DNA from 4 places in the Streptomyces sp. NPDC018026 genome. Region 1 is predicted to be linked to each of the others. Evidence: riboswitches for the same ligand, from Rfam matches in the RefSeq annotation. Region 1 holds a riboswitch; each other region holds the start of a gene.
The links. A riboswitch is a leader RNA that binds a small molecule or an ion and turns the genes downstream of it on or off. The one in region 1 is predicted to bind cyclic di-AMP.
Positions count from the first base shown of each region.

Region 2: another riboswitch for cyclic di-AMP. It lies ahead of ACH4D3_RS15635 (transglycosylase SLT domain-containing protein); the one in region 1 lies ahead of ACH4D3_RS04665 (peptidoglycan DD-metalloendopeptidase family protein).
Region 3: another riboswitch for cyclic di-AMP. It lies ahead of ACH4D3_RS00495 (M23 family metallopeptidase); the one in region 1 lies ahead of ACH4D3_RS04665 (peptidoglycan DD-metalloendopeptidase family protein).
Region 4: another riboswitch for cyclic di-AMP. It lies ahead of ACH4D3_RS26120 (M23 family metallopeptidase); the one in region 1 lies ahead of ACH4D3_RS04665 (peptidoglycan DD-metalloendopeptidase family protein).

Region 1 is NZ_JBIRFY010000001.1:1,141,153-1,145,329, forward strand. It holds gene ACH4D3_RS04650 (helix-turn-helix domain-containing protein) at 1-96, shown strand, start outside; gene ACH4D3_RS04655 (DUF6126 family protein) at 93-212, shown strand; gene ACH4D3_RS04660 (tyrosine-protein phosphatase) at 233-1,030, opposite strand; cyclic di-AMP (ydaO/yuaA leader) riboswitch at 1,456-1,613, shown strand; gene ACH4D3_RS04665 (peptidoglycan DD-metalloendopeptidase family protein) at 1,618-2,571, shown strand; gene ACH4D3_RS04670 (SGNH/GDSL hydrolase family protein) at 2,793-3,578, shown strand; gene ACH4D3_RS04675 (TetR/AcrR family transcriptional regulator) at 3,644-4,177, opposite strand, start outside.
Region 2 is NZ_JBIRFY010000004.1:347,720-351,896, forward strand. It holds gene fahA (fumarylacetoacetase) at 1-135, opposite strand, end outside; gene ACH4D3_RS15630 (HAD family hydrolase) at 542-1,351, shown strand; gene ACH4D3_RS15635 (transglycosylase SLT domain-containing protein) at 1,375-1,866, opposite strand; cyclic di-AMP (ydaO/yuaA leader) riboswitch at 1,871-2,074, opposite strand; gene ACH4D3_RS15640 (polyprenyl synthetase family protein) at 2,686-3,696, shown strand; gene ACH4D3_RS15645 (outer membrane lipoprotein carrier protein LolA) at 3,965-4,177, shown strand, end outside.
Region 3 is NZ_JBIRFY010000001.1:115,835-120,011, forward strand. It holds gene ACH4D3_RS00490 (M16 family metallopeptidase) at 1-1,360, shown strand, start outside; cyclic di-AMP (ydaO/yuaA leader) riboswitch at 1,550-1,713, shown strand; gene ACH4D3_RS00495 (M23 family metallopeptidase) at 1,726-2,490, shown strand; gene ACH4D3_RS00500 (GntR family transcriptional regulator) at 2,660-3,355, shown strand; gene ACH4D3_RS00505 (HPr family phosphocarrier protein) at 3,498-3,779, opposite strand; gene ACH4D3_RS00510 (GNAT family N-acetyltransferase) at 3,982-4,177, shown strand, end outside.
Region 4 is NZ_JBIRFY010000009.1:21,316-25,492, reverse strand. It holds gene ACH4D3_RS26125 (PP2C family protein-serine/threonine phosphatase) at 70-1,296, shown strand; cyclic di-AMP (ydaO/yuaA leader) riboswitch at 1,521-1,676, shown strand; gene ACH4D3_RS26120 (M23 family metallopeptidase) at 1,688-2,734, shown strand; gene ACH4D3_RS26115 (aldo/keto reductase) at 2,872-3,816, shown strand; gene ACH4D3_RS26110 (PrsW family intramembrane metalloprotease) at 3,844-4,177, opposite strand, start outside.

The DNA.
Region 1 (4,177 bases):
GACCCCGACGGGGTCGAGCTGCTGTTCGTCCACACCCTGCTGCAGAGCCCGACGGCCGCCCTGTGCCTCGGCCCGACCCCTGGAGAGACGCCATGAGCACCATGCAGGAGAAGTTCCCGCGCGCCCTGTGGGTGCGGCTGGTCATCTACATCGCCCTGGGGCACGTCTTCGGCGGCTTCCTCTACCTGCTGTTCGAGGTGGGCGCCAAGTAGCGCCGCCACGGGCGGGTGGCTCAGTCCAGCATCCGCTCGCGCAGCCGCTCCCGGGTCCCGGGAGTGAGCCGCAGGCCCTGCTCCAGGTAGGCGTCGACGCCGCCCCACGTCTCCTCGACGGTCTCGAAGGCCGCCGCCAGGTACTCGGCGCGCGCGTCGAACAGCGGACCGAGCAGCTCCATGACCTCGGGGGAGTAGGCGGAGGCGGCGGAGCCGCTGCGGCGCACCTTGTAGCGGCGGTGCGCGGCGTTCGACTTCAGGTAGTCCTCGACGACGGCCTCGCGCTCGACACCCAGGGCGAGCAGGGTGACGGCGATCGACAGGCCCGCGCGGTCCTTCCCGGCGGCGCAGTGCATCAAGGCCGGGACGCTGTCCTCGGCGAGCGCGTGCAGGATGCGGGAGTGCTCCGCGGTGCGCTCCGTGACGATCGCGCGGTAGGAGGCGATCATCCGGTCCGCGGCCCTGCCGTCGGCCAGGATCCCGCGCAGCTGGTCGAGGTCGCCGTCGCGGACCATCTTCCAGAACTCGGCGCCGTCGGCCGGGTCGCTCAGCGGCAGGTTCACATTGCGCACGCCCGGCAGGTCGACGTCCGGGCCCTCCAGCTTCTGGTCGGCCGCGTTGCGGAAGTCGAAGATCGTGTGCAGGCCCAGCGAGGCCAGGAACGCGGCGTCCTCCCCGGTGGCGTGAGCCAGGTGACCGCTGCGGAACAGCACCCCCTGCCGCACCCGCCGCCCGTCCACGGTGGGCAGTCCGCCCACGTCCCGGAAGTTGCGCACACCGGTCAGCTCGGGTTCGGTCGACGGGACCTGCTGCGTCACGGGGGCTCCTCCCACTCCGCCCCGCCGCCGCTGCTCGCCGGCGGGCTCCACCCGACGATACGGCATCACCTGTGCGCGAAATGGCGCCCCGAGGCATATTCCGCTCCAATAAGAGCCTTCTGTCCGAATTGGCGGCCTTGATGACAAGTGGCCCTGAAATGGCGGAGGGTGAATGAGAGGCGCGTGAGCAGCGTCATATCCGTGACCGTGCGTTGCCCGTCATGTTCACGTAATTCAAGTGTTTCTCAAGGGGCTTCAAGTAAAAGCGCGCGGTGGAAATCGACGCAGGGTTACCGGATATTCCCGTAAAGGATCAATCGGAACACCTGTCGGGGCAACCCCTCGCTTGTCCCTGTGCGTCTTGGTCCCTTACGTTCACCACCGATCCGGACGGACGCCTAATCCTGCCGCCGACCGGAGCCCGCACTCATCGACCACCCGTACACGGCAGGAGCGGGGGACCCACAGGTAGAACTGCCTGTTCCGGTTCCCGGAACGGCTTGGGGTAAAGCCGCGTTTCGGCGCGGCCGGGCATCTCCAGCCCGCACCCGACAGCTCACCTCGCAGGCGCCGGAGAGGAATTCGCCATGCCCGCGAAGGGTAAGCACCGCCGTACCAGGGCCATGCGCCTGACCCGCACCATCGCCGTCGCCGGGACCGGTGGCGCCGCGCTCGCGCTCCCGCTGATGGGTGCCGCCGCCGCCAACGCCGCCCCCGCGCACTCCGTTTCCGAGCAGGCCGTGCAGTCCGTTCCGGCGTCGGCCAAGAAGGCCGCCGCCGAGAAGAACTCCGACTCGCACACCTACACCGTGAAGAGCGGCGACTACCTCTCGAAGATCGCCGACGAGCAGGACGTCGACGGCGGCTGGAAGAAGCTCTACGCGGACAACCGCGAGGCCGTCGGTTCCGACCCGTCGCTGATCCACCCCGGCCTCAAGCTCTCGATCGGCGGCCAGGCCGCCAAGTCGTCGGCGCCGTCCTCCGCGCAGTCGCAGAAGCCCGCGCAGAAGTCCGCCGAGAAGCCTGCCGAGAAGTCCGTCGAGAAGTCCGCCGCCGCGAAGCCGGCCGAGAAGTCGACGGATGCCGAGAAGGCCTCCTCCTCGGACACCGGCAGCCAGTCCACGGGCACCACCAGCGGCTACACCTCCCCCGTCGCGGGCGGCACCGTCGGCACCCCGTACCACCAGTCCGGCAGCATGTGGTCCAGCGGCTACCACACCGGCACCGACTTCGTCGTCCCGACCGGCACCTCCCTCAAGGCCGTCGGCGCGGGCACCGTCGTCTCCGCCGGCTGGGGCGGCGCGTACGGCAACCAGGTCGTCATCCAGCTCGCCGACGGCCACTACGCCCAGTACGCCCACCTCTCCTCGCTCTCCGTCTCCGCCGGTCAGTCGGTGACGGCGGGTCAGCAGGTCGGCCTCTCGGGTGCCACCGGCAACGTGACCGGCCCGCACCTGCACTTCGAGATCCGCACCACGCCGGACTACGGCTCGGACATCGACCCGCTGGCGTTCCTGCGCTCGCACGGCGTCTCCGTCTGACGACCGGTTCCGCCGCGCGGCCTCCGCGCCCCGAAGGCCGGACCCCGATCCCCGGGTCCGGCCTTCGGTGTGTCCGGACCCGGCGTATTCCGGAATTGACGAATACTTTAGGCGTGGCCTTTCTCACCGCCCGTCAATCCCTTCCTACGGTCGCGTAGGTCACATTCCAGGGTGAATCATGGGCCGATGTGGCAGACGATTCGAAGAGTGACAGCAGAGCAGTGATCGGGTCGTACGTGGCGGTGGGGGACAGCTTCACCGAGGGCGTCGGCGACCACGGCCCCGACGGGGCGTTCGTCGGCTGGGCCGACCGGCTCGCCGTACTGCTCGCGGACCGGCGCCCCGAGGGCGACTTCACGTACACGAACCTCGCCGTGCGCGGCAGGCTCCTCGACCAGATCGTGGCGGAACAGCTCCCGCGGGTCGTCGGACTCGCGCCGGACCTCGTCTCGTTCGCGGCCGGCGGCAACGACATCCTGCGGCCCGGCACCGATCCCGACGAGGTCGCCGAGCGGTTCGAGCTGGCGGTGGCCGCGCTGACCGCCGCGGCCGGAACCGTCCTGGTGACCACCGGGTTCGACACCCGCGGGGTGCCCGTCCTCAAGCACCTGCGCGGCAAGATCGCCACGTACAACGGGCACGTCCGCGCCATCGCCGACCGCTACGGCTGCCCGGTGCTCGACCTGTGGTCGCTGCGGAGCGTCCAGGACCGCAGGGCGTGGGACGCCGACCGGCTGCACCTGTCGCCGGAGGGGCACACCCGGGTGGCGCTGCGCGCGGGGCAGGCCCTGGGCCTGCGCGTCCCGGCCGACCCGGACCAGCCCTGGTCGCCCCTGCCGCCGCGCGGCACGCTCGACGTACGGCGCGACGACGTGCACTGGGCGCGCGAGTACCTGGTGCCGTGGATCGGGCGCCGGCTGCGGGGCGAGTCGTCGGGCGACCACGTGACGGCCAAGGGGACGCTGTCGCCGGACGACATCAAGACGCGGATCGCCTCGGTGGCCTGACGCGACGGCCGGTGCTGTCCCGGCGCGGGGGCGGTGCACCGGCGGGGCCGGTGTCCCGGCGGGCGCTAACGCCGCGTCGTCGCTGTCAACGCCGCCCGCTCCAGGCCCAGTTCCCGGGCAAGGGCGTCGTCCACCCACTCCTGCGCCCGGGCCCGCGAGACCGTGCCCGTGTACGAGGTGAGCTGCACCGCCAGCCCGTCCAGCAACGCGGTCAGCCGCAGGGCCGCGGCGTCCGGCTCGGGACAGGAGAACTCACCGGCGGCCACCCCCTCGGCGATGACCCCGGCGATCGCCGCCTTCCACTGGCGGTCCAGCTCGCGCGTGACCTCCCGCAGCGCGGGCTCGCGCGGCGCCGCCGCCCAGCCCTCGATCCACAGCCGCCAGCCCTTGGCCGGCCCGGTCGGCGCGTACCACCGCACGGCCGCCCGCAGACGGCGCAGCGCCGACGTACGACGGGCGAGCAGCCCCCGCAGATGGGCCAGGTCGTCCTCGGCGGCATGCGTGAACGCGGCGGCGACCAGGCGCTCCTTCGTGGAGAAGTGATAGAGCACCAGGGCGTTGCTGACGCCGAGCGCCGCGGCCACGTCGGCGATCCGCAA
Region 2 (4,177 bases), on a different contig from region 1:
GTCGAGGACGTGGTCGCCCAGCCGGACACCCACCGTCCGGTCCGCCCGGTCGGCCGAGCCGGGGATCGAGAACACGCCGTACGGAAGGTTGTGCGGGCCGAAGGGGTCGCCCTCGGGGACATCGAAGGGGGGCATCGGGTGCTGCCTCGCTTTCGTGCTCGCCATGTGCGCCGTGCGCGCCGTGTGTGCCGTTGTGTCACGTGATCGGGGTGCGTCACGTGACACACGCGGTCGGCCACACGTTACGGGTGACGTGCCGCTCTTGGGCAGTACCGCCGAAGGCGGCGGCGCCCGGTCCGGGTTCGGAGACGGAAGACGCCGCCGGGAGCGCCCGGAGGGCAGGTGGTGTGCCCTGCCGCTGCCAACCCGGTGCACAGGCCTTGAATCGGCTTTAGCCGATGATGTGTCAGGTTTCGGACATCATCGGACATCATCGGGCGTCGTCTTGCAACGCCGTGCGGGTTCGAGCGCACTCGCTACGCCCTCGTTCGGAAGCGGTCACGGGTGAGTCGGACGGGTGCGGTGTCCGTATTCTCTGATCATGGACCGCACCGCGTATTCACTCGTCGCCACCGACCTGGACGGCACGCTGCTCCGAGGCGACGACACCGTCTCCGACCGGTCGCTGGCCGCGCTGGCGCGGGTCGCCGGGGCCGGTGCGCGGCACCTGGTGGTGACGGGGCGGCCGGCACCCCGGGTGCGCTCCCTGCTCGACCGGCTCGGCTGCACGGGGCTCGCGGTGTGCGGACAGGGCGCGCAGGTGTACGACGCCGGCGCGCACCGGATGCTGTGGTCGGTCACCCTGGACCGGGAGCTGGCCGAGACCGCGCTCGGCAAGATCGAGGCCGAGGTGGGCCAGGTGCACGCGGCCGTGGACCAGGACGGCGTCGACGGGCTGACGCTCATCGAGCCGGGCTACCTGATGCCCCACCCGACGCTGCCCGCGGTGCGTGTCGAGCGGCGTGCCCAGCTGTGGTCCACGCCGATCAGCAAGGTGCTGCTGCGCCACCCCGACCTGACCGACGACGAACTGGCGGCGACGGCTCGCGCGGTGGTCGGCTCCCTCGCGACGGTCACCATGTCGGGGCCCGGCACGGTGGAGCTCCAGCCCTGCGGCATCACCAAGGCCACCGGTCTGGCGCTGGCCGCCGAGCACCTGGGTCTGGAGCGGCGGCGGACGATCGCCTTCGGGGACATGCCCAACGACATCCCGATGTTCCAGTGGGCGGCCCACGGTGTCGCCATGGCCGGCGCCCACCCCGAACTCAAGGCGGTGGCCGACGAGGTCACCACGACGAACGAGGACGACGGCGTGGCCGTCGTCCTCGAGCGGATCTTCGGTACCTCTTAGGCGAGGTTCAGGCGGTGTACGGCTCAGTAGGCGCTGAAGACGTTGTCCATCGAGCCGTAGCGGTCGGCCGCGTAGTTGCAGGCGGCGGTGATGTTGGCGACCGGGTCGTACGGGTCCCAGGAGGTGCCCTCGACGTGGTAAGCCTGGAAGGTCGGGTCGATCACCTGGAGCAGACCCTTGGACGGGGTGCCGTTGATGGCGTTGATGTCCCAGTTGTTGATGGCGAGCGGGTTGCCGGAGGACTCACGCATGATGTTGCGGTGAATGCCCTCGTAGGTCCCGGGGATGCCGTGCTGGGCCATGATGTCGAGCGACTCGCGGATCCAGCCGTCGAGGTTGTCCGGGTAGGCCGTGGCCGCCGTGGTGGCGGTCGTGGCGGCGGCCGGGGTGGCCGCGGAAGCGGTGGTGGCGCCGATGAGCGGCAGCGCGAGCACCGCGGCACCGGTGCCGGCCACGGCGAGCTTGCGGGCGAGGCGGCTGGTGCGGGCGGGTCGGTTCTGACCGTTGGCAGACATGCGGTGTCCCTCTCCTTACGCCTACGAGGTGAGCTGTCGGGTTCGGGCGGGGAGGTGCCCGGCCGTGCCCTGACGGGTACGGCTTCACCCCGAGCCGCTCCGGTGGTGACCGGTGCGGCGACTTACCTGGGTCCCCCGCTCCTGCCGGCGAGTTTGTTGGGTGGATGACTGTGCGACGGGCGGTGGCAGGATTCGGCGTCCACCCGACAGGCCGGGAACGTATGCGAGAGCACATGTCCGGAACAAGTGCAGGAATCACCCAACATGCCTGTTGACCTTGGTCTGAGGCGTTTGAGGCTCTTGATCCTTTGCTGCTGCCAATCCCCAACTGGCTTGCGGGGCAAAGGGAGGGCACAGGTTCCGCCGGGGTTGCCTGTGGGTTGCGCGGAGTGAGCCAACTCACTGACTTCAACAAGCACGGCAAATGGGGCATTAACCCCAACTGGGAGCCAACCGGCCGCGGGTGGGGACGGCTTCGGGTGTCGAGCGGGAGGACGCGGGCAGCGGGGGAGGGGTGGGCGTGTCGATCGGGTGACGTTCTCGAAGTGCGGGCCGTTGGGAGGAGTGATGGGATCTTCGGTGGCTGCTCCGGCCCGTTCGCCCTCCGGCTCCGGCTCGTCCCCTCTGGCGATATCAATCAAAATCTGCTCATATCACCTGATCAAAAACATACCGTTCATGATCCGATACCGACCAGCCTGTAACGGTGGGCGCTAGCGGTGATCGAAACGTGACCGGATACGCTGACTTGAGTGGTGGCAGCGACCTATCGACAAACCAGGTAATCGCCAGTAGACACCAGCAGACAGGAGACCCCTCGTGACCGTCGTCGGGCCGTTCGGGCTGAGCGTGCGGGACCAGGCTCTGGAAGCCGATGTCCAGGCCGGATTGGTTGCTGTCGAGGAAGGGTTGCTTGAGGCAACCAAAAGCGAGGTGCCGTTCATCACGGAGGCCGCCCAGCACCTGGTGCGGGCCGGCGGGAAACGGTTCCGGCCGCTGCTGGTGATGCTCTCGGCCCAGTTCGGAGACCCCTACGCCCCCGGGATCGTGCCCTCGGCCGTGGTCGTGGAGCTGACCCACCTCGCCACGCTCTACCACGACGACGTGATGGACGAGGCCGCCGTGCGGCGCGGGGTGCCCAGTGCGAACACCCGCTGGGACAACTCGGTCGCGGTCCTCACCGGTGACTTCCTGTTCGCCCGCGCCTCCCAGATCCTCGCCGACCTCGGCCCCGAGGCGGTCCGGGTCCAGGCCCTCGCCTTCGAACGGCTGGTCACCGGTCAGATCCTGGAGACGGCCGGCCCGCAGGACGGCCGCGACCCGGTCGACCACTACCTGGACGTGCTGGGCGGCAAGACGGGCTCCCTGGTGGCGGTCTCGTGCCGGTTCGGCGCGATGATGTCCGGCGCCGACGAGACGGTGGTGGACGTCCTCACCCAGTACGGCGAGCGGCTCGGCGTCGCCTTCCAGCTCGCGGACGACGTCCTGGACATCGCCTCCGACTCCGACGAGTCCGGCAAGACGCCCGGCACGGACCTGCGCGAGGGCATCCCCACCCTGCCCGTACTGCGGCTGCGCGAGCGGGCGGCCCGGCTGGGTCTCGCCGAGGACATCGCGCTGTGCGAGCTGCTCGACTCCGACCTGAGCGACGACGCGCGGCACGCCGAGGCGCTGCGCCTGCTGCGCGCCCACCCCGCGCTGGAGCAGGCCCGCCGGGACACCGTCCGGTACGCGGAGGAGGCCCGGGCGGCGCTGGCCCCGCTGCGGGAGTGCGACGCGAAGGCCGCGCTGGTGGAGCTGTGCGACGCCGTGGTCCACCGGGCCGGCTGACCGCCGCCGGACCGCCGCCCGCGGTCCGTCGCCGCCTCGTGGTCCCCGCCGGCCCCTACGGGGCGGGGGAGCCGGTACCCCTGAGTGTCATCCCGCAGGAGTAGGCGGAGTTGAGCCCGCGGTCTGACGCCTGTGCGCCGGGGATTTGGTCAGATGGACACCACGGAAAAACACCAATCCTCACCGATTCGGGTGAGAATGGCGGCTCACGGGTGAACGAGTGCGAGGTCGTGAGACAGCCGCCGCCGACGACGGAGGTAGGGCACACATGGCACCGATCGATTCCGACGACAACACGACCGCCGGGGAGGGCGAGGAGCTGCGGGCCGGACGGCGCAAGGCCGCGCGGTACGTCGTCCCGGTCGCGGTGATGGGAGTGGCGGCCGCGACGATCGGGCTCGTCCCCGCGCTCGCCGACTCCGGCGACCCCGACCTGCCGAAGGTCACGGCGGAGCAGCTCATCGAGAAGATCGCCAAGTCG
Region 3 (4,177 bases), 1.0 Mb from region 1:
CGCCCAGCCGCAGGCCGGCGAGCCCAAGCCCTGGGCGTTCCCCGCGCCCGAGCGCGGCAGCCTCGACAACGGCCTCACCGTGCTGCGCTGCCACCGCCCCGGCCAGCAGGTCGTCGCCGTCGAGGTGCTCCTCGACGCCCCCCTGGACGCCGAGCCGGCCGGCCTCGACGGCGTCGCCACCATCATGGCGCGCGCCTTCTCCGAGGGCACCGACAAGCACTCCGCCGAGGACTTCGCCGCCGAGCTGGAGCGCTGCGGCGCCACCCTGGACGCGCACGCCGACCACCCCGGCGTCCGGCTGAGCCTGGAGGTGCCCGCCTCGCGCCTCGCCAAGGCACTCGGCCTGCTCGCCGACGCCCTCAGGGCGCCCGCCTTCGCCGACGGCGAGGTCGAACGGCTGGTGCGCAACCGGCTCGACGAGATCCCGCACGAGCTGGCCAACCCCTCCCGGCGCGCCGCCAAGGAACTCTCCAAGGAGCTGTTCCCGGCCGACGTGCGCATGTCGCGCCCGCGCCAGGGCACCGAGGAGACGGTCGAGGCCATCGACTCGGCGGCCGTACGCGCCTTCTACGAGCGGCACGTCCGCCCCGCCACGGCCACCGCGGTGGTCGTCGGCGACCTCACCGGCGTCGACCTGGACGTGCTGCTCGGCGACACCCTGGGCGCGTGGACCGGCTCGGCGGCCGAGCCGCGCCCCGTGCCCCCGGTGACCGCCGACGACCGGGGCCGGGTCGTCATCGTGGACCGTCCCGGCGCCGTCCAGACGCAGCTGCTGATCGGCCGCACCGGCGCCGACCGGCACGACCGGGTGTGGCCCGCGCAGGTGCTCGGCACCTACTGCCTGGGCGGCACCCTCACCTCGCGCCTGGACCGCGTCCTGCGCGAGGAGAAGGGCTACACCTACGGTGTGCGGGCGTTCGGCCAGGTCCTGCGCTCCGCGCCGGACGGCACCGGCGCCGCGATGCTCGCCATCAGCGGATCCGTCGACACCCCCAACACCGGTCCCGCCCTGGAGGACCTGTGGACGGTGCTGCGCAAGCTGGCCGCGGAGGGGCTCACCGACGCCGAACGCGACGTGGCCGTGCAGAACCTGGTGGGCGTGGCGCCGCTGAAGTACGAGACGGCGGCGGCCGTGGCGAGCACGCTGGCCGACCAGGTCGAGCAGCACCTGCCCGACGACTTCCAGGCCACGCTCTACCGCCAACTGGCCGCCACGGGCACCGTGGAGGCCACCGCGGCGGTCGTGAACGCCTTCCCGGTGGACCGTCTCGTGACGGTCCTCGTCGGCGACGCGGCGCAGATCAGGGAGCCCGTCGAGGCCCTCGGCATCGGCGAAGTCACCGTGGTGGCGGCCGAGTAGCGGCACGCGCGCGGCGGCCCTGGTGACCGGTGTGTCACCAGGGCCGCCGTTTGTCCGGATTGGGGGAGTGGTTGCCCGTCTGCCCTGTGGCGTGCGCTACAAAAAGCCTGTTGCGTTTGAGGATTGAACGCAGCCGCGTTTAGCGTCGTCCGGGCTGTTCGTCAGGCAGTGCGCCGCGTCCGCGGCACCGGGCAGCCATCGCCGAGTCCCCGTACGGCGCGAGCCAGGGGAGCCGGGGACCCATCGCAGTCCCTGGGGTGAATCGGACGCCCGCGCGCACGCGAGGGGGTCCGTAGGAGACCTTCCACCTCCGAACCCGTCAGCTAACCCGGTAGGCGAGAGGGAAGGAAAGGACAAGCCTCTACATGGCGTTCACGCGCGCCACCGGGAAGCACCGCCGTACCGGCCGGGTGCACCGCACCACCGCCCGCGCGGCGGGAGTCGCGGCCCTCGCCACCACCGGCGTGGTCGGCACCCTCGCGGCTCCGGCGCTCGCCGCCGAGCCCGAGGCGGAACAGACCGGGCTCACCCCGGTCGTCACCATCGGCGACTCCATAGCCGACGAGATCGACGCCCAGGCCCTCGCCCAGCAGCAGGCGGCCGCGGACGCCGCCGCCCGCGAGGCGGCCCAGGAGGCGGCCCGCGAGCGGGCGGCCGAGGCGGCCAAGGAGGCGCGCGAGGCCAAGGAGCGCGCCGCGCGGGAGGCGGAGCGCGAGCGCCTCAACACCTTCGTCGCGCCGATCACCGCCTCGTACGTCTCCACCGCCTACCAGGCCGGCAGCTCCCTGTGGTCCTCGGGCAGCCACACCGGCATCGACTTCCACGCCTCCAGCGGCACGTCCGTGCACTCCGTCGGCGTCGGCACCGTCGTCGAGGCCGGCTGGGGCGGGGCGTACGGCAACCAGGTCGTGATCCGGATGCACGACGGCACGTACACGCAGTACGGGCACCTGTCGTCGATCGGCGTCTCGGTCGGCCAGTCGGTCGAGCCCGGCCAGCAGATCGGCGTCTCGGGGGCCACCGGCAACGTCACCGGACCGCACCTGCACTTCGAGGCCCGTACGAGTCCCGAGTACGGCTCGGACATGGACCCCGTCGCCTATCTCCGCTCCCACGGCGTGAACGTCTGAGGAGAGAGAACGTCTGACGGAGACAACGTCTGACGGAGAGAACGTCTGGCAAAAAGCCCCCGGCTTCCCGAGTCGGGGCTTTTTGTATTCCATCCCGGCCTGATTGGCCTAGAGTCGCTGAAAGCGCGTCCATCGTCGACGTTTCAGGGGATCAAGGCGGAGGTCGGTCATGCGTATTCCGGCGCATTCGGTGTGCACGGCGATTCGGGACGACATCGTGGCCGGCGTCCACGGACGCGGGAGCCGGCTCACCGAGGAAATCCTGGCCCGCCGCTACGGCGTCTCCCGCGTCCCCGTCCGCGAGGCTCTGCGCACGCTGGAGGCGGAGGGCTTCGTGGTGACCCGGCGGCACGCGGGCGCGTGCGTCGCGGAACCGTCCGAGCGGGAGGCCGCGGACCTGCTGGAGACCCGCGCGCTCCTGGAGCCGCTCGGTGCCTCCCGGGCCGCGCGACGGCGCACCGACGCCCACCTCAAGGTGCTGCGCGGCCTGGTCAGGCTGGGGCGGGAACGGGCCGGGCGGGGCACCGCCGACGAGTTGCGCTCCCTGGGGGACTGGTTCCACGAGACCCTCGCCCGGGCGGCGGACAGCCCCTCCCTGACCGCGCTGCTGACCCAGCTCCGCCAGAAGATCGCCTGGATGTACGTCGTGGAGGCACCGGCCGGACCGGTGGAGTACTGGGCGGAGTACGCGGCGATCACCGATGCCGTGGCCCGGGGCGACGGCGAACGCGCGCGGGCGCTCATGACGCGGCACATCGAGCGGTCGGCATCCGGGCACCGGCTCCGATTCGCCTCCGGCGGCGCGGCGACGGAGCGTGTGAGGAATACGCAACATTCCGTAAACACCGCGAGCCCGCTCCGGTAACACAGGTTCCGTATACAAAAGCGGGGGAATTCCGGCCGACTATTTCTGCCGTCCCTAATGGGCGGAAGCGGAAGCGGGAGCGTAAAGGCGAAAGGCCCGTCCGGTGGTCCCGGCGGGCCTTTCGGTGCTGCTGTCCTGTCCCTCAGACGGTCTCGGGAAGCTCCTCGAGCCCCTCGGCGACCAGCTTCGCCAGCCGGTCCAGAGCCGCCTCGGCGCCCTCGGCGTCGGAGGCGAGGACGATCTCCTCGCCCCCCTGGGCGCCGAGGCCGAGGACGGCCAGCATGGAGGCCGCGTTGACGGGGGACCCGTCGGCCTTGGCGATCGTCACCGGGACGCCTGTGGCCGTGGCGGCTCGGACGAAGATGGAGGCGGGGCGGGCGTGGAGACCCTCGGCCCAGCCGACGTTGACGCGGCGCTCAGCCATGTGATGCTGCCCTTCAGGTGTTCAGAGGCGTTGAAGTTGTCTAGACCAGTCTTGTCTAGACCAGTTTCCCACATCGTGAAGCAAGCCGGGACGACCACGTGGGCCGCCCCGTACGGGTCCCGGACCGCGGCCTCGGTCCGGACATCCGTCCCCCACAGACTGCCCCGCGCCGTTGTCGTACGCGAGCCGTACTCTGGGGCCCATGCAGACCTCGTCGGACCGGCACGAGTACCCCGCCCACTGGGAAGCCGACGTGGTGCTGCGCGACGGCGGTACCGCGCGCGTCCGCCCCATCACCGTTGACGACGCCGAGCGCCTGGTCAGCTTCTACGAGCAGGTTTCCGACGAGTCGAAGTACTACCGCTTCTTCGCGCCGTACCCTCGCCTGTCCGCCAAGG
Region 4 (4,177 bases), on a different contig from region 1:
CTGGAGTGCGGGACGGCAAGCGGCGCGGACGCGCGGGGCGGCGGGAGACGAGTGGTGCGGCCAGGTGACGTGGACGACGAGGGAGCGGCCGCCAGAGCCGGTGGCCGGCTCCCCGGCGATCCCGTGCCCGACCCGGGTCTCGGGCTCGGCGACGAGGCGCTGCCCGTGCCGCCCTCCGGGCCACCGCCAGTCCGGCGGACCGGGTACGGGCGGGCCTTCGTGCACGCGCTCCCCGTGCTGCTGATCGTCGTCGCCATCCTGTACGACATCTTCACCCCGAGATACTTCACCGCCGGACCCCTCTACACGGCCGCGCCCCTGATCGCCGCCCCGCTCTACTCGCGGCGCGGCACGGCGCTCACCGGCGTCGCCGTGGTCGCCGCGGTCATCGGGCTGCAGCTCGGCAAGGGCGTCATCCACTACGTCGACTCCCTCACCGAGCTGATCACCATCGCCACGGTCGCCGTACTCGCCGTCCTCGTGAACGGCATGGTCCGCCGCAGCAGCGAGCGCCTCGTCTCCGTCCGTGAGATCGCCGAGGCCGCCCAGCGCGCCGTCCTGCCCGAACCCGCCGAGCGGATCGCGGGCTTCGAGATCGCCGTCTGCTACGAGGCCGCGCAGGCCGACGCCTTCATCGGCGGCGACCTGTACGCGGTGCAGGACAGCGCCCGCGGCGTCCGGCTCATCGTCGGGGACGTGCGCGGCAAGGGCATGGGTGCGGTGGCCGCCGTCGCCGTCGTGATCGGCGCGTTCCGGGAGGCGGCCGAGCAGGAGGCGACGCTGGAGGCGGTGGCACAGCGCCTGGAGCGGGCGCTGGCGCGCGAGGGCACCCGACGCGACGGACTGGACGCCTTCGAGGGCTTCACCACCGCCGTCCTCGCCGAACTCCCGCACGGCGGCGGCACCGTCCGCATCGTCAACCGCGGCCATCCGCCGCCCCTGCTGCTCTACGCCGACGGCACCCTCGGCCCGCTGCCCGCCCACGAGTCGGCGCTGCCGCTCGGCATGGGCGAGCTGGGAGTGTGGCCCGACCGGGCGGAGGAGGCCCCCTTCCCCGGCGGGGCCACACTGCTGCTCTACACCGACGGGCTGACCGAAGCCCGGGACGCGAAGGGCGAGTTCTACGATCCGCAGGCGCGGCTGACCGGCCGCGTCTTCCCGCATCCGGCGACCCTGCTCGCCACCCTCGCCGAGGACGTGCGCCGGCACTCCGGGGGCGGCATGGCGGACGACATGGCACTGCTCGCCGTCCGGCGCCCCCGGCGCGGTGATCATGATCATTGTCACGAGCCGTGACAGCGCGACCCCCCTCCGCATAACAACTGATACACCGTCAGAAGAAACTGGCGCGAGAGGGAATACCGAGGCCGGGTCAACTCGCCCGGTTTTCACCGGTCGTGAGGCGTACGTCCCGGCCGTATTCGGTAATGATCAAGAGGAACGGCTTGGAATCGGAGCCTCGCGTCTATTAACGTTCGATAACGCAGCGCGGTCGTCCCAGCCGTCACAGAAGGCGGCTCCGTGCGCACGCGCCGAATCCCGCAAGGGAACCGGGGAACCACCACATTGGGGTGAATCGGGCGTATGCCGCCGTGGAAAACGGTCGGCAGACACCCGTAGGAGACCTTCCTGCTCCGAACCCGTCAGCTAACCCGGTAGGCGAAAGGAAGGAAAGGAGTACGCCCACGTGGCGTCCAACCGGCCTGCCCCCGAGGCCCCGTCCGCGCCCAGTGGGCACGGCACCGACACCTTCGGCTACGACGGCTACCGCACCGAAGAGGGCCCCTGGGAGGAGTGGAATCCCACCGCGGAATCCATCCGCCCCGTACGCGGCCGGCACCGCGTGGCCAAGCAGCGCGGCGGACTCGCCCGCAGCTCCACCGTCCTCGGCGTCGGTGTCATAGCCGCCGTCGGAGCGGGCGGCATGGCCAGCGCGCAGACCGGCAAGCCCCCGGTGTCCATCTCCATGCCGGACCTGCCGAACGTCGGCTCGCTCATGCCCGGGAGCGACGACGAGGCGCCGGAGCCCGAGGGTTCCGCCACCCCGCTCAGCGGCATCACCCAGGCCGTCGCCGCCGACAGCGCGGAGGGCGCCGACACCACCGGCGCCGGCGAGTCGCTGCGGGCCCGGATCATGGCGCAGGCCGAGCAGCAGCAGGCGCAGGTCGAGACCAAGGCCGCCGAAGAAGCCGCCGCCGCGGCCGAGAAGAAGGCCGCGGAAGCCGCCGCCAAGGCGGAGAAGGAGGCCGAGGAGAAGGCCGCCGCCGCCAAGAAGAAGGCGGAGGAGGAGGCCGCGAAGAAGGCCGAGGCCGAGCGGCTCGCGAAGCTGGCCAAGCAGTTCACGCTGCCGACCTCCTCGTACACGATCTCCTCCACGTTCAACCAGGCCGGCTCCCTCTGGGCCTCCGGCCACCACACCGGCCTCGACTTCGCCGCCCCCACGGGCACGCTGCTCAAGGCGGTGCACAGCGGCACCATCACGTCGGCCGGCTGGGACGGGTCGTACGGCTACAAGACCGTGCTCACCCTCGACGACGGCACCGAGCTCTGGTACGCGCACCAGTCCTCCATCAACGTCAGCGTCGGCCAGCAGGTCACCACCGGTGACGTCATCGGCCGCGTCGGCGCCACCGGCAACGTCACCGGCGCCCACCTCCACCTCGAGGTCCACACCGACGGCGGCAGCGGCATCGACCCGATGGCCTGGCTGCAGAGCAAGGGGCTCACCCCCTGATCCGCCCCGCCCCCGACGCACCCCGCTGAACCCCGGCGGTCCTGACGGCGACCCCCCGACGTCAGGGCTGCCGGTTCGCGGGAAATTTTGCCCGCCTGCCAGAATCGCCCGCTCCGGCGCGGTCGTTGAGTCCCTACATGACTTCTCTGCGCAAGCTCGGCTCCTCCGACCTGGCGGTCTTCCCCCTCGCCCTCGGCGGCAACGTCTTCGGCTGGACCGCCGACCGGGACCGGTCCTTCGCCGTCCTGGACGCCTACACGGCGGCCGGCGGCAACTTCGTCGACACCGCCGACTCCTACTCCGCCTGGGTCGACGGCAACAGCGGCGGCGAGTCCGAGACCGTCCTCGGCCAGTGGTTCGCGGCCCGCGGCAACCGTGACGACGTCGTCCTCGCCACCAAGGTCAGCCAGCACCCCGAGTACCCGGGCCTGTCCGCCGCGAACATCAGGGCCGCGGCCGACGCCTCGCTGCGCCGCCTGGGCACCGATCACATCGACCTGTACTACACCCACTTCGACAAGCCCGAGGTGCCGGTCGAGGAGATCGTCGGCGCGCTCGACGCGCTGGTGAAGGCCGGAAAGGTGCGGCACATCGCCGCCTCCAACATCTCCGCCGAGCGGCTCGCGGCGTCCCTGGAGTTCTCCGACCGCGAGGGCCTCGCCCGGTACGTCGCCCTCCAGCCGCACTACAACCTGGTCTCCCGCGACACGTACGAGGGCGAACTGCGCGACCTCGCCGAGCAGGCCGGTCTCGCCGCCGTGCCGTACTACGCCCTCGCGTCCGGTTTCCTCACCGGCAAGTACCGGCCCGGCACGGAGGTGGACAGCCCGCGGGCGGGCGGTGCGGCCAAGCACCTGGAGACCGAGCGGGGCCGCCGGGTGCTGGCCGCCCTGGACGAGATCGCCGCGGCCCACGACGCTCCCGTCGCCACCGTCGCCCTCGCCTGGCTGGCCGCCCGGCCGACGGTGGCGGCGCCGATCGCCTCCGCGCGCACGGTGGAGCAGCTCCCGGCGCTGCTGGGCGTGGCCGAACTGAGCCTGACGGAGGACGAGGTGGGGAGGCTGACCCGGGCGTCCGCCTGAGCGGGCGCGGCGCGTCGCGTCGCGGATCTACGGCCGGTGCGGGCCGGGCGTAGGTCCGTACGGGTGGTACGGCGGCAGGTACGGGTTGTGCGGGGCCTGTGTGGCGTAGGGGGCCTGCGCAGCGTAAGGACCGGGTGCGGTGCGGGGGCCGTACGCGCCGTACGCGCCGTGTGTGCCGTGCGTGCCGCCGTACGGATACGCCCACGGCGGCATCGGTATCGGCACCGGCGGTGGGGCGGTGGCGCGGGCCGCGTGGTCCAGGGCCGGGCGGGCGAGGTCCCGCAGGTGCCACAGGACGTCCAGCAGTGCCCGCTCCCGTACGGCGAAGTCGGCGCCCGCCCTGCCCCGGCGGCCCCGCTGC